Regions from separate parts of the Streptomyces sp. NPDC002520 genome, predicted to be linked through region 3. Evidence: riboswitches for the same ligand, from Rfam matches in the RefSeq annotation. Region 3 holds a riboswitch; each other region holds the start of a gene.
What was found. A riboswitch is a leader RNA that binds a small molecule or an ion and turns the genes downstream of it on or off. The one in region 3 is predicted to bind cobalamin.

Region 1 (7,515 bases), on a different contig from region 3:
GGCCGCCAGCACGAACACCCCGGAGCAGACGCTGAGCACCCGCGCGCCGCGCGCGACCGCCCTGCGCAGCGCCTCCAGCAGCTCCTCCGGATACTCCCGTACCGCATAGGTCTCGCCCGCCGGCACGGCGATCAGATCGGCCTCCTCCAGTCGCTCCAGGCCGTGCGGGGTCGACATCGTGAACCCGCAGTGGGTGTTCAGCACGGGCCCCTCCGCCGAGACCACGGCGAAGTCGTACTCCGGCAGCCCCTCGTCGCTGCGGTCGATGCCGAACACCTCGCACACGACGCCCAGCTCGAAGGGGTGCACGCCGTCCAGCAGCACCGCGGCCACGTTCTTCAGCATGCTGCCAGTGTGCCTCGACGGTGGCAGTAAATCGAGGGTGTGCGGCAGTCCTGCCACTCCCGGTAAGGAGCATCAGGCAGGACAGTGGTGTCCATGAACGGAAACCAGATCGAAGGCCTCATCGGAATGCTCGCGACCCTCGGGATCCTGGTCCTCCTGGTCCTCCCGTCCGTGCTCGGCATCGTGCGCGAAAGGCGCGTCGACCGGCAGCTCAGGGAGGCCCAGGAGACCGGGGGAGATGGGCGCGCTCAGAAGTCCTCGTCCAGGTCGACGGTGCCCTCCACCGCGACCTGGTACGCCGACGGACGGCGCTCGAAGAAGTTCGTCAGCTCCTGAACGCCCTGCAGCTCCATGAAGGAGAACGGGTTCTCCGAGCCGTACACCGGGGCGAAGCCGAGCCGCGTCAGACGCTGGTCGGCGACGCACTCCAGGTACTGCCGCATCGACTCGGTGTTCATGCCGGGCAGGCCGTCACCGCACAGGTCGCGCGCGAACTGCAGCTCGGCCTCGACGGCCTCCCGCAGCATGTCGGTGACCTGCTGCTGAAGCTCGTCGTCGAAGAGCTCCGGCTCCTCCTTGCGGACGGTGTCGACCACGTCGAAGGCGAACGACATGTGCATCGTCTCGTCACGGAACACCCAGTTGGTGCCGGTGGCCAGACCGTGCAGCAGACCCCGGCTGCGGAACCAGTACACGTACGCGAAGGCGCCGTAGAAGAACAGGCCCTCGATGCAGGCGGCGAAGCAGATGAGGTTCAGCAGGAAGCGGCGGCGGTCGGCCTTGGACGCCAGGCGGTCCAGCTTCTCGACCTCGTTGATCCACTTGAAGCAGAACCCGGCCTTCTCACGGATGGAGGGGATGTTCTCCACGGCCGCGAAGGCGGCGGCGCGGTCGTCCGGGTCCGGGAGGTAGGTGTCCAGCAGCGTCAGATAGAACTGGACGTGCACGGCCTCCTCGAACAGCTGCCGGCTCAGGTAGAGCCGCGCCTCGGGGGAGTTGATGTGCTTGTACAGCGTCAGCACCAGGTTGTTCGCGACGATCGAGTCACCCGTGGCGAAGAAGGCCACCAGCCGGCCGATCAGGTGCTGCTCCTTCGGGGACAGCTTCGCGAGGTCGGCGACGTCCGAGTGGAGATCGACCTCCTCCACGGTCCAGGTGTTCTTGATGGCGTCCCGGTAGCGCTCGTAGAAGTCCGGGTAGCGCATCGGACGCAGGGTCAGTTCGAAGCCCGGGTCGAGCAGGGTGGTGTACTTTCTGGCGCTGCCGGCGCGAAGCGCCGTCGTTGAGGGGCGGTGGTCGGGCGACGGGTGGGCACTCATTACTGGCAGGCCTCGCAGGACTCGGGGTTTTCGAGGGAGCAGGCGACGGCGTCGGGGTCGGCCACCTGCTGGACGGGGATGGTGGGCTGTGCCTGGGCGGCACGGGCGATACGGGTCGCCGGGCGCGAGCGCAGGTAGTACGTCGTCTTCAGGCCCGACTTCCAGGCGTACGCGTACATCGAGGAGAGCTTGCCGATGGTCGGCGTCTCCAGGAACAGGTTCAGCGACTGCGCCTGGTCGAGGAACGGGGTCCGCGCCGCCGCCATGTCGATCAGACCGCGCTGCGGGATCTCCCACGCCGTGCGGTACAGCGCCCGTACGTCGGCCGGGATCCAGACGAAGTCCTGCACCGAGCCGCTGGAGTCGCGCAGCGCCTCGCGGGTGCGGGCGTCCCACACGCCCAGTTCCTTGAGGTCCTGCACCAGGTACGAGTTGACCTGGAGGAACTCGCCGGACAGCGTCTCGCGCTTGAACAGGTTGGACACCTGCGGCTCGATGCACTCGTACACGCCCGCGATGGAGGCGATGGTGGCCGTCGGAGCGATCGCCAGCAGCAGGGAGTTGCGCATGCCCACGGTGGCGATCCGTGTCCGCAGCGCCGCCCAGCGCTCGGGCCAGTTCAGCTCGACCTCATAGTGGTCGGGGTGCAGCACGCCCCGGGCCGTACGGGTCTTCTCCCAGGCCGGCAGCGGGCCGCTGCGCTCGGCGAGGTCGGCGGAGGCCTCGTACGCGGCGAGCATGATGCGCTCGGCGATCCGCGTGGAGAGCGCCCGTGCCTTCGGCGAGTCGAAGGGCAGGCGCAGCTTGAAGAAGACGTCCTGCAGGCCCATCGCGCCGAGGCCCACGGGACGCCACTTGGCGTTGGAGCGGCCCGCCTGCTCGGTCGGGTAGAAGTTGATGTCCACGACGCGGTCGAGGAAGGTCACGGCGGTGCGGACCGTCTCGTCCAGCCGCTCCCAGTCGATGTCGCCGGCCGCCGTGTCGACGAAGGCACCCAGGTTCACCGAGCCCAGGTTGCAGACCGCCGTCTCCCCGTCGTCGGTGACCTCCAGGATCTCCGTGCAGAGGTTGGAGGAGTGGACGACGTGGCCCGGCAGGGCCGTCTGGTTGGCGGTGCGGTTGGCGGCGTCCTTGAAGGTCATCCAGCCGTTGCCGGTCTGCGCGAGGGTGCGCATCATGCGGCCGTACAGGTCACGGGCCGGGATGGTCTTCTTCGCGAGCCCGGCCTCCTCCGCCTTGCGGTAGGCGGCGTCGAACTCCTCGCCCCACAGGTCGACCAGCTCGGGCACGTCCGCCGGGGAGAACAGCGACCACTGCCCGTCGGCGTTGACCCGGCGCATGAACTCGTCCGGGATCCAGTGCGCGAGGTTCAGGTTGTGCGTACGCCGGGCGTCCTCACCGGTGTTGTCGCGCAGCTCCAGGAACTCCTCGATGTCGGAGTGCCAGGTCTCCAGGTAGACCGCGGCGGCGCCCTTGCGCCGGCCGCCCTGGTTCACGGCGGCCACCGAGGCGTCGAGGGTCTTCAGGAACGGGACGATGCCGTTGGAGTGCCCGTTGGTGCCCCGGATCAGCGAACCGCGCGCCCGGACGCGGGAGTACGACAGACCGATGCCGCCGGCGTGCTTCGAGAGGCGGGCGACCTGGTGGTAGCGGTCGTAGATGGAGTCCAGCTCGTCCAGCGGGGAGTCGAGGAGGTAGCAGGACGACATCTGGGGGTGCCGCGTACCGGAGTTGAAGAGCGTGGGCGAGGAGGGCAGGTAGTCGAGGCGGCTCATCAGGCCGTAGAGCGCGGCGACCTCGTCGAGGGCGCGCACGGTGTCGTCCTCGGCCAGACCGCTCGCCACCCGCAGCATGAAGTGCTGGGGCGTCTCGATCACCTGACGGGTGAGCGGGTGGCGCAGCAGGTAGCGGCTGTGCAGGGTGCGCAGGCCGAAGTAGCCGAAGCGGTCGTCGGCGGCCGGGTCGACCAGCGCGTTCAGTCGCTCGGCGTGCAGCCGCACGAACGCGGCGGTGCGGTCGGCGACGAGACCCTCGCGATGGCCCACGGCCACCGACTCGGTGAAGGAGGTCACGCCCTGCGAGGCGGCCTCCGCGCGGATCGAGAGGGTCAGCAGGCGGGCGGCCAGCCGCGAGTAGGCGGGGTCCTCGGAGATCAGGCCGGCGGCGGCCTCCGTGGCGAGTTCGCGCAGTTCCGCGGCGACGTCGGAGTCCGCCCGCGCCGACCGGCCGCGCAGCGCGGCGGCGGCGACCCGGCCGGGGTCGGCGTCGGGCAGGTCGGCGGTCAGCTCGGTCAGGGTCCGCAGCAGCGCGGCACCGGGACCGTCGGTCTCCACCGGGGCCTCGGTCGCCGGGATGGCTGAAGCCGGATCGGCTGGCGCGATGGTCACGTGGGGCTCTCCCTCGCTCGGCACAGGGCCTGGCGGAGGGCAGGGGGCAGCCACGAGCGCGCACGGCGTCGCGTCCACCGGCCCACTCCACGAGGCCCGGACGTCTGAAGGCACCCGAGCCGGGCGGCCGGGTGCGCGCTGCCGACAGGTCCTCGGACTGACTCCTGTGCGACGCTCTCCGTCGTGCGGGCGGACGTGCACAAGTACACCGTTGCGGGACAGTTCCGGATTCGCACCGGATTCCCCTGTGGCGACAGCGAGGATGAGCATACATCTAGTGCCGGGCTGTCGTGGCACCCCCAGATGTTGTGTCTGTTGTGTGTTGTGCTGGCTTCAGAGTGTCAACTTGTGTATGACGGCGGGCAAGAGGAAGCGGGCCGCCGTGGGTTCGTCCCCCGGCGGCCCGCTGCGGGTGTGCCCTAGTGGGCGGCGCCCGTCAGTTCCGTCTCCACGCCCGCGTCGCCCGCGTCCGCCGTGTAGTCCTGCGGCCGGGTCTCGTCGATGCCCTCGGGGGCCTTCACGGCCTTGAGGACGAGGGTGAGGACCACCGTGACGGCGACGTTCAGGACGAACGCCGTGAGACCGATGTAGCCGATCTCGCCGATGCCGGGGATCTCCTTCGCCGAGCCGCCGAAGTGCTTCTGGGTCGGGGAGGCGACCCCGTACGCGGCGACCGTGCCGTAGACCATGCCGACCGCCCAGCCCGCGAGCAGGGCCCAGCGGTGGAACCACCGGGTGAACAGGCCGCCGACCAGCGCGGGGAAGGTCTGCAGGATCCAGATGCCGCCCAGCAGCTGGAAGTTGATGGCGACCGTCTTGTCCATGGTGAGGACGAAGACCAGGGCGCCGACCTTCACCAGCAGCGAGACGAACTTGGAGACCTGGGCCTCCTGCTTCGGCGTGGCGTCCGGCTTGATGAAGTCCTTGTAGATGTTGCGGGTGAAGAGGTTCGCCGCCGCGATGGACATGATCGCCGCGGGGACCAGGGCGCCGATGCCGATGGCCGCGAAGGCCACGCCCGCGAACCAGTCCGGGAACATGTTCTCGAACAGCTGCGGGATCGCCAGCTGGCCGTTGGTGACGTTCACGCCGGCCGCGATCGCCATGAAGCCCAGCAGGGCCAGCAGGCCGAGCATGAGCGAGTACAGGGGCAGGAGCGTGGTGTTGCGGCGGATCACCTCACGGCTCCTGGACGACAGGGTCGCGGTGATCGAGTGCGGGTACATGAACAGCGCGAGGGCCGAGCCGAGCGCCAGCGTGGCGTACGTCCACTGGCCGGCCTCCGGCGGGGCGAGCGCGCCGCGCGGCTTGCCGGTGGCCGGGTTGACCTGGCTGAACGCCTGACCGGCCTTGGCGAAGACGTCGTCGAAGCCGCCCAGCTTGATCGGGATGTAGATGATCGCCACCGCGATGACGACGTAGATCAGCGTGTCCTTCACGAACGCGATCAGGGCCGGGGCGCGCAGACCCGAGGAGTAGGTGTAGGCCGCGAGGACACCGAAGGCGATGAGCAGCGGCAGGTCCTTCACGAACCAGTTGGTGTTCTCCCCGCCGCCGACGCCCATCACGTCCAGGACGGCCTGGATGCCGACGAGCTGGAGCGCGATGTACGGCATCGTCGCGAGGATGCCGGTGACGGCCACCGCCAGCGACAGGCCCTTCGAGCCGAACCGTCCGCGCACGAAGTCGGAGGTCGTGACGTACCCGTGGCGGTGCGAGACCGACCACAGGCGCGGCAGGAAGGTGAAGATCAGCGGGTAGACCAGGATCGTGTACGGCACCGCGAAGAAGCCGGCCGCGCCCGCCGCGTAGATCGCCGCCGGTACGGCGACGAAGGTGTACGCCGTGTACAGGTCGCCGCCGAGCAGGAACCAGGTGATCCAGGTGCCGAAGGACCGGCCGCCGAGCCCCCACTCGTCCAGGGAGTGCTCGTTGTCGGCCTTGCGCCAGCGTGCGGCGAGGAAGCCCATGACCGTGACGGCCAGGAAGAAGAAGATGAAGACGCCGAGCGCGACGCCGTTGACGCCGTTCTTCACTTCGCCGCACCCCCGCCCCGGGTGGCCCTGCGGGCACGCTGGTCACGCTGCCAGAGCTGGTGGGCGACCATGGTGAGGGCGGTCGAGATCAGCACCCAGAGCATCTGGTACCAGTAGAAGAACGGGATCCCGATGAACGTCGGGTCCGTCTTGGCGTACGAGCCGACCCACAGCATCGCCACGAACGGCACGGCGAGACACAGGGCGATGACGACGCGGACCGGTGTTACCACCGGTGGTCTCACTTCAGGTGTTTCCGACATGCCACGGCTCCGTCCCCTCGGTGCTCACCTGTGCAATGCGCAGGCAATCTAGGTGACGGCGTCGTGGAAGCGAAAGACCTCGTCCGGATATCGGTATGCCGATTCGGCGCGCACGGCGTGAAGACGCCGACTCCCCTCAGTCCACAGGCCTCTTGAGGCGGGCGACGAACTTGTACCGGTCCCCTCGGTAGACCGAGCGCACCCACTCCACCGGCTTGCCCTCGCGGTCCACGGAGTGGCGGGAGAGCATCAGCATCGGCAGGCCGACGTCGGTGCCGAGCAGGCCGGCCTCGCGCGGGGTGGCCAGGGAGGTCTCGATGATCTCCTCGGCCTCGGCGAGATGGACGTCGTAGACCTCGGCGAGCGCCGTGTACAGGGACGTGTACTTCACCAGGGAGCGGCGCAGGGCCGGGAAGCGCTTGGCGGACAGGTGGGTGGTCTCGATGGCCATCGGCTCGCCGTTGGCCATCCGCAGCCGCTCGATGCGCAGCACGCGTCCGCCGGCGGTGATGTCGAGCAGTTCGGCGAGCCGGTCGTCGGCGGTGATGTAGCCGATGTCCAGCAGCTGCGAGGTCGGCTCCAGGCCCTGGGCGCGCATGTCCTCGGTGTAGGAGGTCAGTTGCAGTGCCTGGGAGACCTTCGGCTTGGCGACGAAGGTGCCCTTGCCCTGGATGCGTTCGAGCCGGCCCTCGACGACCAGTTCCTGCAGGGCCTGCCGGACGGTGGTGCGCGAGGTGTCGAACTCCGCGGCCAGTGTGCGCTCGGGCGGCACCGGCGTGCCGGGCGCCTGCGTCTCCGTCATGTCCAGGAGATGCTTCTTCAAGCGGTAGTACTTGGGCACGCGCGCGGTACGGACGGTCGCGCCTGTCTCGTTCTCCGCCCTGCTGACGTCGGTGCTCATGCTCTGCCTTCCCGGCTCCGGATGCCGAAAGCGACCGACATCCTTTCGGCCACGCTCACATCGTGGCACGGCTTCGTGGCAGGGGTTCACCCGCACGCTCCGTGATCCCCTCTGTATAACCGTCGCACCCTCGGTTGGTCTAGTCCATCGCCCTACCGGGTGGGAGTGGTTCAGCGGAACTGGTCCGTCCGATCTGTCGGTTGAGCAATGAAAGGTCCCTGCATATCTCGGTCGCATCACGGACCTTCGGAGCCTGCTTGAACA
Region 2 (7,515 bases), on a different contig from region 3:
ACGGGGGAACTGCGGGAGGCCTTCGACGAGGCGCTGCTCAGCCGTCGCAGCCACGACCCCAGCCAGGTGTGGCCCTGGCAGCGCAGCCGGCTGGTCGTCGCCTCGCCGGTCATCCGGGACGGGGACGTCGTGGCCGTCGTGGTCACCGACTCGCCCACCGGGCAGATGCGTTCGCGGACCCTGCGCGGCTGGCTGTTCATCGGAGCCGGCGAGATCGCCGCGATGCTCCTCGCCGTCGGTGCCGCGCTGCGGCTGACCGGCTGGGTGCTCAGGCCCGTACGGATCCTGGACGCCACCACCCACGACATCGCCACCGGACGCCTCAAGTCCCGCGTCGCGGCGGCCGGCGGGCCGCCGGAACTCAGACGCCTCGCCCGGTCGTTCAACGAGATGGCGGACAACGTCGAGGACGTGCTGGAGCAGCAGCGCGCCTTCGTCGCGGACGCCTCGCACCAACTGCGCAACCCGCTCTCGGCACTGCTGCTACGCATCGAACTGCTGGCCCTCGAACTCCCGGAGGGCAACGAGGAGATCGCCTCGGTCCGCACCGAGGGCAAGCGCCTCGCGCAGGTCCTGGACGACCTGCTCGACCTCGCGCTGGCCGAGCACGCCGAGGCCGACCTCAAGCTGACCGACATCGGCGCGCTGACCGAGGAGCGCGTCGCCGCCTGGGCGCCAGCCGCCCAGGCCAAGGGCGTCCGGCTGTCCGGCGACTGCCCGCCCACCACCGCCTGGGCGGACGCGATCACCCTCTCCAGCGCCCTGGACGCGGTGATCGACAACGCCGTGAAGTTCACCCCCGAGGGCGGCACGGTGGAGGTCTCCGTCTCCTTCGACGGCGACACCACGCAGGTCGTGGTCACCGACACCGGACCCGGCCTGACCGACGAGGAACTCGCGCGCGTGGGCGACCGTTTCTGGCGCAGCGGCCGCCACCAGAACGTCAAGGGCTCGGGGCTCGGCCTGTCCATCACACGCGTCCTGCTCGCGGCAGGCGGCGGCTCGATCGACTACGCGCACCACGAGCCCCGCGGGCTGCGGGTGACGGTGAAGATCCCGAGGGACGTACAGCCCTAGGGAGGAACGGCCCGGGGGGGGAGGCTCAGGCCCAGGGGCAAGAGGCGCCTCTAGGGCTTCACCGACCGGTAGTAGCGCCTGGCCCCCTCGTGCAGCATCAGCGGGTCGGTGTAGATCGCCGTGCGCAGGTCGACCAGCTGCGCGGAGTGGACGTGCGCGCCGATGTCGTCGCGGCTCTTGAGCACCGTGCGGGTCACCCACTCGGTGAGCCGCGGATCCATGTCCTTGCGGGTCATCAGCAGGTTGGAGACAGCGATCGTCGGCACTGCGGAGCCGTGCTGCACGGACGAGTACGCCGACTCGGGGATGGTGGTGGCCCGGTAGTAACGCGCCGCCTCGCCGTCGGCGTGCAGCCGGGTGACGAGGTCATCGCCGATCGGCACGAACTTGAAGGCGGACTTCTCGGCCAGCCCGACCAGGCCCTTCGTGGGCAGCCCGCCGGACCAGAAGAAGGCGTCGATCCGGCCCTGCCGCAGCCGTCCGGGCCCCGTGTCTATGCCCTCGGAGACGGGGGTGATGTCCTTCTGGGGGTCGATGCCCGCGGCCCTCAGCACCCGGTTCGCGATCAGTCGCACCCCGGAGTTCGGCAACCCGGTGGCCACCCGCTTGTGCCGCAGATCCGCCACGCTGGAGATCTTGGATCCGGTCGGCACGACGAGCTGTACATAGTCGTCGTAGAGCCGGGCCACGCCGCGCAGCCGGGCCATGCCGTCCGGGTGCCGCAGACCGTACGTCTCCACCGCGTCGGCCGCGGCGATGGTGAAGTCGGCCTCCCTGTCCGCGAGCCGCTGGACGTTCTCCTGTGAACCCGCGCTGTTCAGCAGCTTCACCGTCAGGCCGGGCATGTCCCTGCCCAGCTCAGTGCGCAGCCGCTCGCCGTACTCCTGGTAGACCCCTCGGGGTGTGCCCGTGCTGAAGACGATCGTTCCCGTCGGCGGCTTCTCGCCCAGGGGCACCAACCACCACAGCAGCAGGCCGAGGGCGACGACGCCGACGGCCGAGCCGCGCAGCGCACGGCGCCGGCCTGGGGAGGAGAGCACCTGGGACATGCGGGCGATCCTGCCAGGCCTGCCCGGGGCTGGCCAGGGCCGAGGCCACTCCGCGGACCTGTGGACAACTCTGAGGCGCTGTCAGCGTCGGCGGCTACAGTCGCCGTATGAGCACTTCCCCCGCCCACCTCGTCCGTGAGTTCCACCTCGCCTTCGGCCTCGACGCCCGCAGCAGGCCGGAAGAGGTGTCGCCCGGCCTGGCCGCGCACCGCGGGGAGCTGCTCGCCGAGGAGGCCGCGGAGGTCGCCGAGGTGGCGGTCGAGGGCCCGCTGGACCGGCTCGCCCACGAACTGGCGGACGTGGTGTACGTGGCGTACGGCACGGCGCTGGTCCACGGCATCGACCTCGACGAGGTGATCGCCGAGATCCACCGCGCCAACATGAGCAAACTCGGCCCCGACGGCCAGGTCGCCCGCCGCTCTGACGGCAAGGTCCTCAAGGGGGAGCATTACCGGGCACCGGACGTGTCGGCCGTCCTGCGCCGCCAGGGCTGGATACCTGACGGCGCCTGAGGGCTACTCCCCCAGTGAGCCGTCCGCCAGTTTCCACTCGCGGTGCAGGGAGCCCAGCGGGACGCTCCGCTCCAGCACCGGTGTGCCGAAGAGCGACAGCTGGAGCCGCAGGGTGCCCGACAGATCGACGCCGCCGTACACCTCCCAGACGCCATGCGCCGTCGCAGGGGTGTCGGTGGAGGCGGTGACCGTACCGGAGCCTTCACCGCGCAGATACGGAGCAAGATCCGCGGTGACGCCGACGCTGCCGTAGAGGCCGACCGAGGCCTCGGCGCCGAGGGCCGTTGTCACCTTCCCGCCGGTGGTCAGGGAGGCCCGTACCGGCGCACTCGTCATGTCGGCGGAGCTGACCGGTGACCACCCCTGGGCCGCGCCGAAGGTGCCGCCGGCCTTGAAGCCACCCTTGATGGCCTGCTCCACGTCGACGGTGACGTGCCCGTCGCCGTTGATCTGGACATAGCAGGTCAGGTCGAGGTTGACGACCACGGGGACCGCGCCTACCTGGAGCACGGGGTCGGCGTGCAGCTTGGCGAACGGGATCCGCAGCGGGGCGGCGGTGGCCGCCGCGCGGCCCTTCACCGCCCAGCCGGAGGTCCAGTCGCCGGACACGCCCAGGTACGCCGAGCTCGGCGCGGCGTCGGTGCCCGTGCCGTCGTAGGTGAAGTCGACCTGCGGGGCCACCTGCACGAACCCGGACACCGAGGCGGTGGCCGAGGCAGGGGCGTCCTCGGACGTCGGCACCGTGGCGCCGACGTCGAGCCGGAGGCTGCCGAGCGGCACTGTGGCGCCCTTGGGTCCGACGTGCACGTCACCCGCCTTGGACCAGGAGACCTTCACGTCGGGCAGCAGCTTGTCAACGGCGAAGGATGAGGGGTTGACCGGCACGGTGCCCTTGGCCGTGTCGTCGCCCAACACGGCGTTGAGGTCGGCCGGTTCGGTCTGCACCTCCGTGCCCTGGTCCGATTCGCCGATCACCTTGGTGACCCGGGCCAGCAGTCCGTCGGGTGCGCCGGGCGCCGGGGCGCTGGCGATGACGTCGCCCACGGCGGCCCCGTGAGGCGCGGCCGGGGAGGCGGAGGGGGCGGCGGAGGATGGAGAGGAAGGGGATGAAGGGGAGGAAGGGGAGGAAGGAGAGATGGGCGAAGTCGTTTTTCCGGCACCGCCGTTGGCGATGACGGCACGCCGGCTGCGGCTGTCGTACGAGCTGACGGTCAGCGTGGTCTTGTGCGCCCGCGTACCCGAGCCGGCCGGGCCTGCGGTGGCGGTCGCGGCCGCGTCGGGGGCCGCCGCGACGGTGAGCGAGTGGTTCTGGCCGGCGGCGTGGCCGTCGGTGGCCCGGATCTCTTTGCCGTGCCCTGCCGCGGCCCGCTCGGTATGCGGTGCGGGCGAGGAACAGCCGGCGGCGACGAGGAGAGTGGTCACGGCGAAGGCGGGCAGCAGGGCACGCCTGTGCCTCATGGGTCTGCGCAAGGTCAGTCCTGTGTGGAGTGGGGGGTGGCGAAGAAACACCACAGGCCCGTGGCGGGCGAAGAATGACCACAGGCCCGGCTACCGTGAGGTAGAACCGGTCGGTAACTCAGTGGTGAGGCATGAGCATGCCATGCCTGCGCGCACGTACCCCTCACAATCCGATCACATCTCAACGTGACCTGAAACACGGCGAGTTCAGGTCATCTTGTGGCCGGATTCCGAATGCGGCAGGGGATCGCGGCAGGGGATCATCGGGGCGGGCCACCGAGGCCGGGCAGACCAGTGCCGCCGAGGCGGGTCAGCAGGGTGGAGAGCAGTCCGATGTCCCCCTCGCCCCAGGGTGGTGCGGTGAAGAACTCGGCGGCGGTCTCCTCGGCCGTGCGCCGCATCTCCGTCAGCAGTCGCCGTCCGGTGTCGGTCAGCGAGGCGTAGGCCACGCGCGCGTCACGGGCGTCAGCCTCGCGGGTCACCAGTCCGATCCGCTCCAGGGGCGCCAGCCCTCGGGTCACCCCGGAGGCGGTCAGCCCCAGTGCCTCGGCCAGATCGACTCTGCGCATCCGGCCGCCCGGCGCCTGGCCGAGCCGCAGCAGCAGCGTGAAGTCGGCCAGGCTCACCCCGTGCAGCCCACCCAGGCTCGCGTCGAAGCGCCGTACGAGTGCGGCCTGCGCCCGCATCAGCCGCAACGACGCGTCCAGCGCGTCAGTCATTGCCGGTCATTTCCCGCTCCTCGATTCATTGCCTACTCCTTGAGTACTCAAGTTTATGCGCCCCTGATGCGCGCGTTGCGTCGCTGCCGCTTCCCCAGGGGCGCCTGCGAGAGGTCCTCGGCGCTGGAGCGGAGGTTCTTGAAGCCGTAGCCACGCTCGGTCAGCCACGCCTTCGCCGCCTCCTCGGCCCGTTCCGTCGCCTCCAGGATGTCCTCCTCTTCCTCCCCGGTGTCCGAGAAGCGGAAGACGAAGGCCGGCCGGGCGGCGATGTCGTAGCTGAGATGCCCTTCGGGCGTGTAGGCGGAGTGCAGCACGTCGTGCTCGGCGGCGTCGGCCAGCAACTCGGCCCGCTGCGCGTCGCCGAGGTCGTCGAAGGCGCCGCGGACGGTGATACGGAAGGTACGAGTACTCATCCCGCGACCTTAGGCAGAGCGTGCGTCGCGGCTCCACCGGGTTTCCGGCACCGGACGGCCCGCCTGCCGCCCGATGGGTCACCGACGGGTCACTGGCGCGAGAGCAAGATCGCGTCAGTTGGTGCGGTCTTGGCCATGCACTCGTCACGCGGTACGGTCTGTCCGATATCGACGACGGTACGACGGAAGCCGGTGAGAGCCCGGCACGGTCGCGCCACTGTGTGCGAGGCGCCCTCCAAGGGGGGTGTTTCGTGAGTCAGACCCGTGGCCGTCGTCCTGTGCACCACCGAGATGGGACGCGAACTCCCAGAGGAGGTCCTGCCATGGCGCAGACCGTCGCCCAGCCGACAGCCACCACCCCCGTCGTACCCGCCACGCTGCCGCTGAAGACCATCGCCCCGTGGGCGGTCTTCTTCGGTGTCCTGATGCTGGTCCTGCTGTACTTCGTCGGCGCCGAGCAGGGCGCCACCTCCGTGTTCAACGGCACGGATGTTCACGAGTGGCTGCACGACGGCCGCCACCTGCTCGGTTTCCCCTGCCACTGAGCCGGGGACGCCGCACCCGTCATGAACTCCGCAACGGTAAGAAATCTGCTCGTGCGGGGCATGCTCGCCGGCCTCGGTGCCGGCGTGCTCGCCCTCGGCGTCGCGTACTTCCTCGGTGAGCCGAACATCGACAGCGCGATCGGCTTCGAGGAAGCCCATGCCCACGCCCACGAGCACGAGATGGAAGTCGTCTCGCGTTCCCTGCAGTCCACCGCCGGTCTCGCCACCGGTGTCCTGGTCTACGGAGTCGCCTTCGGCGGCGTCGCCGCGCTCGCCTTCTGCGTCGCGCTCGGCCGCGTGGGCCGCTTCTCCCCGCGGGCGACCGCGCTGCTGCTGTCCGGCTGCGCTCTGCTCGCCGTCTACGTCGTGCCGTTCCTGAAGTACCCGGCCAACCCGCCGTCGGTCGGAGACCCCGACACCATCGGCAAGCGGACCGGCCTGTACTTCCTGATGATGCTGCTCAGCGTGCTGCTCGCGGTCGCCGCCACCATCCTGGGCAAGCGGCTCGCACCCCGGCTGGGCACCTGGTACGCCACCGTCGTCGCGGTGGCCGGCTTCCTCCTGGTGATCGGTCTGGCCTACGCCTTCCTTCCGGCCGTCAACGAGGTGCCGAAGGAATTCCCGGCCACCCTGCTGTGGCGGTTCCGGCTGTCGGCCCTGGCCGTCCAGGCCGTCCTCTGGGGCGGTTTCGGCCTGCTCTTCGGCGAGTTGGCCGAACGACTGCTGAACCCGAAGCCCGCGACCTCCGCGTCGGGGCGGGCGGTGCCGGCCGCGCACTGACCTTCAGGACATGAGAGAGGGCCCTCGGGGACGGATGACCGTCCGGGGGCCTTTTCACGCTCTCGGGGAACCGGCGCAGGCGCTCGTCGCCACCGGGACGGGACGCTCCGGGCACCCGTCATACGACGTCCTTCGACGCGGCGAGGACGTGCCCCACCCGCATGTTCCAGCGCCCGGACCGGCCGGTGAACTCCGTTGCCGTGAGCGGCGGGACGTCGACGCGCCAGAACGCGGACGCGGGTGCTCCCAACACGTGCGCCACCACAGCCCGTACGACCTCCGGCTCCACCACGGCGACCGTCCCTCCGTCGCCCGACCCCGCCGCTTCCCACCAACGGACGACCCGCGCGCACAACTCCCGTACCGATTCCCCGCCATGCGGTGCGGCGTCCGGGTCGGCCAGCCAGCGAGCCACCGATTCGGGCTCTTCGGCACCGACCTCCTCCAGCGTCCGCCCGCGCCACCGGCCGACGTCCAGGCCCGAGAGATCCGGCTGCTCCGAGGCGTCGAGGCCGAGTGCCGAGGCCGTCTCCCGGCAGCGCACGCTGGGGGAGGCGAAGGCGCGCCCGGCGGCGCGCAGGGACGTCGCCGCCGATCCGGCCCGCACAGCCGCACTGTCCTCGATCGAGTCACCGTCGTCGAAGCGGGCACGCCGCAGCGATGGTGTGATCGCCGGGGAGATGAGGGTGACACGGCTGGTCACGCGGTTGCTCCTTGTGGTTCGGCCGGGGTGGGCGCCGGAGCCGAGTCCGGACGACCGGCTCTGTGCGACCGGCTCTGTGCGATCGGGTTTGTGCGGACGGGTTTGTACGGACGGGTCTGTACGAACGGGTCCGTGGGATCGGATCCGCACGGCTGCGTCTGCGTCCGTACGAAGGTACGCCCGGCCCGGAGACCAGGGAGCACCGCGCCGGAGGGAACGGCCTCCCGGTTCCGCCTACGCTTGAGGTGTCCGGCGGTGC
Region 3 (7,515 bases):
GGCGGCAGCCCAGCAGCGCGAGGATCTCGGCGATGTCGTCGCCCTGGGTGCGCATGGCGGAGGTGCCCCAGACGGTGAGGCCGACCGACTTGGGGTACTCCCCGGTGTCCTGCAGATACCGCTGCACCAGCGAGTCCGCGAGCGACTGGCCCACCTCCCAGCTCAGCCGGGAGGGAATGGCCTTGGGGTCGACGGAGTAGAAGTTGCGACCGGTCGGCAGCACGTTGACCAGTCCGCGGGTCGGGGAGCCCGAGGGGCCCGCCGGGACGTAACCGCCGTCCAGCGCGCGCAGGATGTGCCCGATCTCGTCCGTGGTGCGCGCGAGCCGCGGTACGACCTCGGCGCAGGCGAACTCCAGCACGGCCACCGCGTCCGGGAGTTCGGTGCCCAGGACCTCGCGGACCAGCGGCGCGCTCTCGGCGACCGCCCAGCCGCGGGCCTCCATGCCCTCCGCGAACCGCCGGCACAGCTGCTCCAGCAGGTCGATCGCGTCGGCGGCCGACCGGGACGGACCCTCCACCAGGTCCGTCAGCTCGACCGGCACCTTCACCGGTGCGCCCGGCTCGGCCAGCAGCTCCTTCTCGACCAGCCCGAAGTGCGCGGCCAGCGCGGCCCGCAGCCCCGGCAGCGCGTTCGCCTGCCCGCCCCACACCTGGGACGCGCGCAGGACCGCGAGGACCAGGTTCACGCGGGGCTCGGCGACCGGGCCGCCGCCCAGGATGTGCAGACCGTCGCGGATCTGCACGTCCTTGATCTCGCACAGATAGCCGTCGATGTGCATGACGAACTCGTCGAAGTCGGAGTCGTCCGGCTGCTCGTCCACATGCAGGTCGTGGTGCAGCTCGGCCGCCTTGACCAGCGTCCAGATCTGCGCCCGCACGGCCGGCGCCTTGGTCGGGTCCAGGTCGGAGACGAGCGCGTACTCGTCCAGCAGCTGTTCCAGCTTGGCCAGATCGCCGTACGTGTCGGCGCGTGCCATCGGCGGCACCAGGTGGTCGACGACGGTGGCGTGCCCGCGCCGCTTGGCCTGGGTGCCCTCGCCCGGGTCGTTGACGATGAACGGGTAGATCAGCGGCAGGTCGCCGAGGACGGCGTCCGGGGCACAACCGGCGCTCAGCCCCAGGCCCTTGCCCGGCAGCCACTCCATCGTGCCGTGCTTGCCCATGTGCACGACCGCGTCCGCGCCGAAGCTGTTGTCCAGCCAGCGGTAGGCCGCCATGTAGTGGTGGGAGGGCGGCATGTCGGGGTCGTGGTAGATCGCGATCGGGTTCTCCCCGAAGCCGCGCGGCGGCTGGATCATCACGACGACGTTCCCGAACCGGAGGGAGGCGAGCACGATGTCCTCGCCGTCCACGTACAGGCTGCCCGGCGGCTCGCCCCACGCCTCCACCATGGCGTCCCTGAGCTCCGGATCGAGCGTCTCGAACCACGCCCGGTAGTCGGCCAGCGGCACCCGCGCGGGCGCGGCGGCCAGCTGGTCCTCGGTGAGCCACTCGACGTCGTGGCCGCCGGCCTCGATGAGCCGGTGGATCAACTCGTCGCCGCCGGAGGGGTATTCGGTGAGGGAGTACCCCGCGTCGCGGAGCGCGTCCAGTACCCGGACCGCCGAGGCGGGCGTGTCCAGGCCGACCGCGTTCCCGACCCGGGAGTGCTTGGTCGGGTAGGCGGTGAAGACCAGCGCGACCTTCTTCTCCGCGTTCGGCTTGTGCCGGAGCAGCGCGTGCCGTACGGCGATCCCGGCCACCCGCCCGGCCCGCTCCGGGTCGGCCACGTACACCGGTACCTCGTCGGGGCCCTGCTCCTTGAAGGAGAACGGCACGGTGATCAGCCGGCCGTCGAACTCCGGGATCGCGACCTGCATCGCCGCGTCCATCGGGGAGAGGGCGGCGTCCGACTCGTCCCAGGCCTGCTTCGACGAGGTGAGGCACAGGCCTTGCAGCACCGGGATGTTGAGGTCGGCGAGCGCCCCGATGTCCCAGGCCTCCTCGTCGCCGCCCGCTGACGCCTGCGAGGCGTGCGTGCCGCCGGCCGCGAGCACGGTGGCGACCAGCGCGTCGGCCCGGCCCAGCAGCTCGTACAGCCCGGCGTCCGCGCCGCGCAGCGAACCGCAGTACACGGGAAGGGCGTTGGCGCCCTTCGCCTCGATCGCCTCGCACAGGGTGTCCACGAACGCGGTGTTGCCGCTCAGTTCGTGCGCCCGGTAGAAGAGCACGCCCACGGTCGGCCGGCCGGCCACGAGAGCACGCTCGCCGTGGACGCCGTACTCCGGCATCTTCCGCGGCTCCTCGAAGCCCTCGCCGGTCAGCAGCACGGTGTCCGACAGGAACCGGGACAGCTCCAGCAGATTCGCGGGCCCGCCCTCGACCAGGTACCTCAGCGCCTCCGCGACGACACCCGCCGGCACCGACGACTCGGCCATCAACTCCGCGTCCGGTACGGCCTCGCCGCCCAGCAGCACGGCCGGGATCCCGGCCGCCTTCAGCGCGGCCAGCCCGTCCTCCCAGGCGCGCTTTCCGCCCAGCAGCCGTACGACCGCGATGTCGGCGCCCGCGATCAGGCCCGGCAGTTCGCCGGTGACGTCGACGCGGGTCGGGTTGCCGATGCGGTAGCCGGCGCCGGACGCCCGGGCCGCCAGGAGATCGGTGTCGGCGGTCGACAACAACAACACTGTGCTCATGCGGGCGCTCCCGGTGGAATGAAAGGCAGTCCTTGCGGCGCGCCCGACTCGATGAGCCGCCAGAGCGCGTCCGTGTCCGCGTGCTGTTCGATCAGGTCGCCGAGCCGGTCGAGCTGCTCCTCGCGCAGCGCGGCGAACGAGGTGTCCGGGGCCGGCACGAAGCGGCGCCCCGCGGCGGCGGCCACCTCGCGCAGGAACGCCCGCCGGAAGCCGTCCGACTCCAGCGAACCGTGCCAGTGCGTGCCCCAGGTGTGGCCGACCCGGCAGCCGTCCAGGCTGTGCCCTTTGCCGTCGGAGATGAACGCATCCCCGCCGAGGACTTCGGCGACCCCGTGGTGGATCTCGTACCCCTCGACCCGCTCGCCGAGAGCCTCCCCGGCCGGGCGGGTCAGGGTCTTCTCGCGGGCGAACCGCACCCGCACGGGCAGCACCCCGAGGCCGGGGACGGCGCCGGCGCGCGACTCGACGTCGTCCTCGATGTGCTCGCCGAGCACCTGGAAGCCGCCGCAGATGCCCAGGACCGGGCGCCCCTCTGCGGCCCTGCGGACCAGCGCGTCGGCGAGACCCCGCTCGCGCAGCCACTCCAGCGCCCGTACGGTCCCGCGCGTGCCCGGGACCACCGCCAGGTCCGCGTCCGCCAGTTCCTCCGGCCGGTCCACGAACCGCACGACGACGCCCGGTTCGGCGGCCAGCGCGTCCACGTCGGTGAAGTTGGACATGAGCGGGATCGCGCAGACGGCGACCCGCAGCACGTCCTCGCCGTGCGGCGGGGCGACCGTGGACTCGCGGACGGTGCCGCGCAGCGACACCCTCAGGCCGTCCTCCTCGTCGATGCCGAGCCCGTGCCGGAACGGCAGCACGCCGTAGGTGTGCCGCCCGGTGAGCCCGTGCAGCATGTCCAGGCCGGGCTCCAGCAGCGACACGTCGCCCCGGAACTTGTTGACCAGGAAGCCCGCGACCATCTCCTGGTCCTCGGGCGAGAGCAGGGCGACGGTCCCGAAGAAGGAGGCGAAGACACCGCCGCGGTCGATGTCGCCGACGACGAGGACGGGCAGCCGCGCGTTCCGCGCGATCCCCATGTTGACGATGTCCGTGCGCCGCAGATTGATCTCGGCGGGCGAACCGGCCCCCTCACAGATCACCGCGTCATACGTGCCCCGCAACTCGGCCAGGCAGTCCAGCACGGTGCCGAGCAGCTGCTGCTGGCGCCCGCCGTGGTAGCCGCGCGCGCTCATCTCGCCCACCGGTTTGCCCAGCAGCACCACTTGACTGCTCTGCTCACCGCCCGGCTTGAGCAGCACGGGGTTCATCAGCGCGGTCGGCTCGATCCGGCACGCCTGGGCCTGCATGGCCTGCGCGCGGCCGATCTCCGCGCCCTCGCGGGTCACGAAGGAGTTGAGGGACATGTTCTGCGCCTTGAAGGGCGCCACCTTGACGCCCTGGCGCACCAGCCACCGGCAGATCCCGGCCGTCACGACGCTCTTGCCGGCGTCGGAGGTGGTGCCGGCGACGAGGAGACCACCGTTCACTCGCCCCGTCCTTTCAGGTTCTTGAGGAGGACGCGCGCGGCCACCGTGGTGCCGAGCGCGAGCAGGCCGACGCGCCGGGACAGCCGTACCGCCCGGTCGATGTCGGTGACGCGGACGGCGCGCCCGGCGCCCCCGTTGAGCACGGGCCGGTGTTCGACGCGCCCGCCGTAGGACAGCGTCCCGCCGAGGCGCACCCCGAGGGCGCCCGCGAACGACGCCTCGACGGGACCGGCGTTGGGGCTCGGATGGCTCGCCGCGTCCGCCTTCCATGCCCGTACGGCACCGCGCGGATCGGGTCCGGCGAGCGTGGCCAGTACGGCGGTCAGCCGGGCCCCCGGCCAGCCGGCGACGTCGTCCAGGCGGGCGGAGGCCCAGCCGTAGCGCCGGAAGCGGGGGGACTTGTGGCCCACCATCGCGTCCAGGGTGTTGACCGCCCGGAACCCGAGCAGCCCCGGCACCCCGCCGACCGCTCCCCACACCAGTGCGCCCACGACGGCGTCGGAGGTGTTCTCGGCGACCGACTCGACCACCGCACGGGCGATCCCGTCGGCGTCGAGGGCCTGCGGGTCCCGGCCGCACAGGTGCGGCAGCCGCGCACGGGCGGCCGCCACGTCCCCGGCCTGAAGGGCACGCCCGACGGTCCGGGCCTCCCGGGCCAGCGAGGTGCCCCCGACGACGGCCCACGTGGCGGCGGCGGTCAGCGCGACGGTCGCGGCGGGGGAGCGGCGCACGGCGCGCTCGGCCACGACACCCAGCGCGACGGCGCCTCCGGCGCACACGGCGGTGTGCAGCGCACCCCAGCCGCGGTGGTCGTGCCACAACGCGCCTTCCACGGCGCCGGCCGCACGCCCGAACACGGCGACGGGATGCCCGCGGCGCGGATCGCCGAGGAGCAGGTCGCCCAGGAGGCCGGCGGCGGCGCCGTACGCGTACGAGCGATCGGCACCCATCGGCTCAGCCGGCCGTGGGCGAAGGCGCAGTCCTGGTACGGGTTCTCGATCGGCAGCCGAGCATGGCGATATGTCCTCACTCAGGGTGTCCACGCCCTGGTTCGACGAGACCGGCGGCGAGAGTTCCTGGCTCCCGGGGTTTCTACCCCGGTGACAGTGGCGGGACCGCGCCGGATTCGCACCGGCTTCCTCTTCTGCCGCCGTACATGGCCCCGGCAGTCCACCACGCCCCCGGAAGAGCCGTCAACTTGCCGTTGACCTGCGTGGGGAGAGTGTGCCGAGCCCCACATCGGCGCCGGTCGCGCGATGTGGGGGCACGCGAAAGACTCCGCCCCCCGAACACTTCGGGGGCGGAGTCTTCCGGACGGTCGGTCAGGTCCGGGCCGTGGACCCGGGGTTCAGGCCTTGACCACGATCAGGTAGATGCCGTACGCCACGGCGGCCGCGCAGGCGGCGAAGCAGATGTACGCGCCGGTCACCGCGAGCGCCGCCGAGTTGCCCTGCGCCGCGGCCTTCTCCCGGCGGGAGAGGCCGGTGACACCGAGGGTGAACAGGGCCACCAGGCCGACGGTCGCCACGAGGCTGACACCGAAGACGGAGCCGATGGCCGCCCAGTCGATCTTCATGGGGATGCTTCCTTCAGGTACCGGGTGCTCGGGGTCAGACCGTGGCGGCCGGCGGGGTCGCCGGGGCCGGGTCGGCGATGGCCGGAGCCGCGATGGTGGCCGTCAGGCCCTCGCCGACCGTGCCGGCGGGGGGCGGGGTCACCGCGGCGATGGCGGTGGTCACCACGCCGGCGGGCTCGGTGGTGCCGTCGTGGGTGACGTTGGTGTGGTCGACGACCTCGCGGCGGGAGACCTTCCAGATCGTGGCGCTGGCGGCGACGAGGAAGACGGCGACGAGCCCGGTGCCCCAGTCGCCCAGGTCCGTCACGGACTCGGCGCCCGCGGCGACCAGGGCGGCGGCCGGGAGGGTCAGCACCCAGGCGATGAACATCCGGGTCGCGGTGGACCAGCGGACCACGCCACCCTTGCGGCCGAGGCCCGCACCCATCACCGAGCCGGAGACGACGTGCGTGGTGGAGAGGGAGAAGCCCAGGTGCGAGGAGGCCAGGATGGCCGTGGCGGCGCTGGTCTGCGCGGCGAAGCCCTGCTGCGGCTCCAGGTCGGTCAGGCCCTTGCCCATGGTGCGGATGATGCGCCAGCCGCCGATGTAGGTGCCGAGCGCGATGGCCAGACCCGCGGAGAGGATCACCCAGGTGGGAGGGTTGGAACCGGGGGCGATCGTGCCGCCCGCGACGAGCGCGAGGGTGATGATGCCCATCGTCTTCTGCGCGTCGTTGGTGCCGTGGGCGAGGGAGACCAGGCCGGCGGAGGCGATCTGGCCGGCGCGGTAGCCCTTGCGGGTGGCCTCGCCGCCGGCGTTCCTGCCGATGCCGTAGGAGAAGCGGGTGGCGAGCATCGCCGCGAGACCGGCCACGAGCGGTGCGGCGACCGCCGGGAGCAGAACCTTGGTGACCAGGACGTCACCGTGGACGGCGCCGAAGCCGGCGGAGGCGACGGTGGCCCCGACCAGGCCGCCCATCAAGGCGTGCGAGGAGCTGGAGGGCAGTCCCACCAGCCAGGTCAGCAGGTTCCAGAGGATCGCGCCGGTGAGGGCGGCGAAGATGACCTCGGGACGAATGCCGTTCTCATCGACGAGACCCTTGGAGATCGTGTTGGCGACCTCCACGGAGAGGAAGGCGCCCACAAGGTTGAGGGCGGCGGACATGGCCACCGCGACCTTGGGCTTGAGCGCACCGGTCGAGATGGTCGTGGCCATCGCGTTGGCGGTGTCGTGAAAACCGTTCGTGAAATCAAACGCGAGTGCGGTTACCACCACAATCGCGAGGATCAGCGAGAAGTTTTCCATTTACCCAGGCAATCGTTCGAGGTCATTGGCTGTTGGACCGTAGGCAACCTGGGTGAACGGAAGGTGAACTGAGGCGGGCGTAGGGGTGTCACAAACGGGGGGTCGGGGTTCCGTTCGCGTCTGTTCGTGTCCGGCGCCTCAGGTGCCCCTTGGTCAACGGCCGCGCGCGAAGGCCCGCAGCCGGCTCTGCGGCCCGTTGAAGAGATTCTGGTCACCCGGCAGACCGCCCTGGATGTCGTACTGCCAGAAGGTCCAGTGCTGCCAACCGCCGGGCAGCGCCCCCGGGTCCGGTGCGCCGTGGCTGGCGATCCACAGGGCGTGGTCGTCGGCGAACGCGCGGCTGTCGCCGGTGCAGGCGCTCCACCACAGGGCGGTGGTGTAGATGACCGGGCGGCGGCCGGTCTCCCGCCGGACCTCGTCGCTGAACGACCGGATCCATCGGACCATC

Region 1: linked by a shared signal. The riboswitch ahead of ACWD5D_RS33345 (ribonucleoside-diphosphate reductase subunit alpha) and the one ahead of ACWD5D_RS38245 (cobalamin biosynthesis protein) in region 3 are both predicted to bind cobalamin.
Region 2: linked by a shared signal. The riboswitch ahead of ACWD5D_RS00235 (CbtB domain-containing protein) and the one ahead of ACWD5D_RS38245 (cobalamin biosynthesis protein) in region 3 are both predicted to bind cobalamin.

Annotation. Positions count from the first base shown of each region.
Region 1 is NZ_JBSFXG010000032.1:30,757-38,271, reverse strand. Features, by position in the region: gene ACWD5D_RS33355 (GlxA family transcriptional regulator) at 1-345, opposite strand, end outside; gene ACWD5D_RS33350 (ribonucleotide-diphosphate reductase subunit beta) at 594-1,550, opposite strand; gene ACWD5D_RS33345 (ribonucleoside-diphosphate reductase subunit alpha) at 1,664-4,051, opposite strand; cobalamin riboswitch at 4,178-4,321, opposite strand; gene mctP (monocarboxylate uptake permease MctP) at 4,471-6,087, opposite strand; gene ACWD5D_RS33335 (DUF3311 domain-containing protein) at 6,084-6,350, opposite strand; gene ACWD5D_RS33330 (GntR family transcriptional regulator) at 6,487-7,251, opposite strand.
Region 2 is NZ_JBSFXG010000001.1:47,503-55,017, forward strand. Features, by position in the region: gene ACWD5D_RS00205 (ATP-binding protein) at 1-1,077, shown strand, start outside; gene ACWD5D_RS00210 (TAXI family TRAP transporter solute-binding subunit) at 1,128-2,126, opposite strand; gene ACWD5D_RS00215 (pyrophosphohydrolase domain-containing protein) at 2,234-2,638, shown strand; gene ACWD5D_RS00220 (hypothetical protein) at 2,642-4,096, opposite strand; gene ACWD5D_RS00225 (MarR family winged helix-turn-helix transcriptional regulator) at 4,357-4,815, opposite strand; gene ACWD5D_RS00230 (DUF6204 family protein) at 4,869-5,228, opposite strand; cobalamin riboswitch at 5,366-5,516, shown strand; gene ACWD5D_RS00235 (CbtB domain-containing protein) at 5,552-5,773, shown strand; gene ACWD5D_RS00240 (CbtA family protein) at 5,795-6,553, shown strand; gene ACWD5D_RS00245 (histidine phosphatase family protein) at 6,672-7,256, opposite strand.
Region 3 is NZ_JBSFXG010000044.1:6,426-13,940, reverse strand. Features, by position in the region: gene cobN (cobaltochelatase subunit CobN) at 1-2,677, opposite strand, end outside; gene ACWD5D_RS38250 (cobyric acid synthase) at 2,674-4,206, opposite strand; gene ACWD5D_RS38245 (cobalamin biosynthesis protein) at 4,203-5,156, opposite strand; cobalamin riboswitch at 5,255-5,396, opposite strand; gene ACWD5D_RS38240 (hypothetical protein) at 5,555-5,782, opposite strand; gene ACWD5D_RS38235 (anion permease) at 5,817-7,067, opposite strand; gene ACWD5D_RS38230 (lysozyme) at 7,221-7,515, opposite strand, start outside.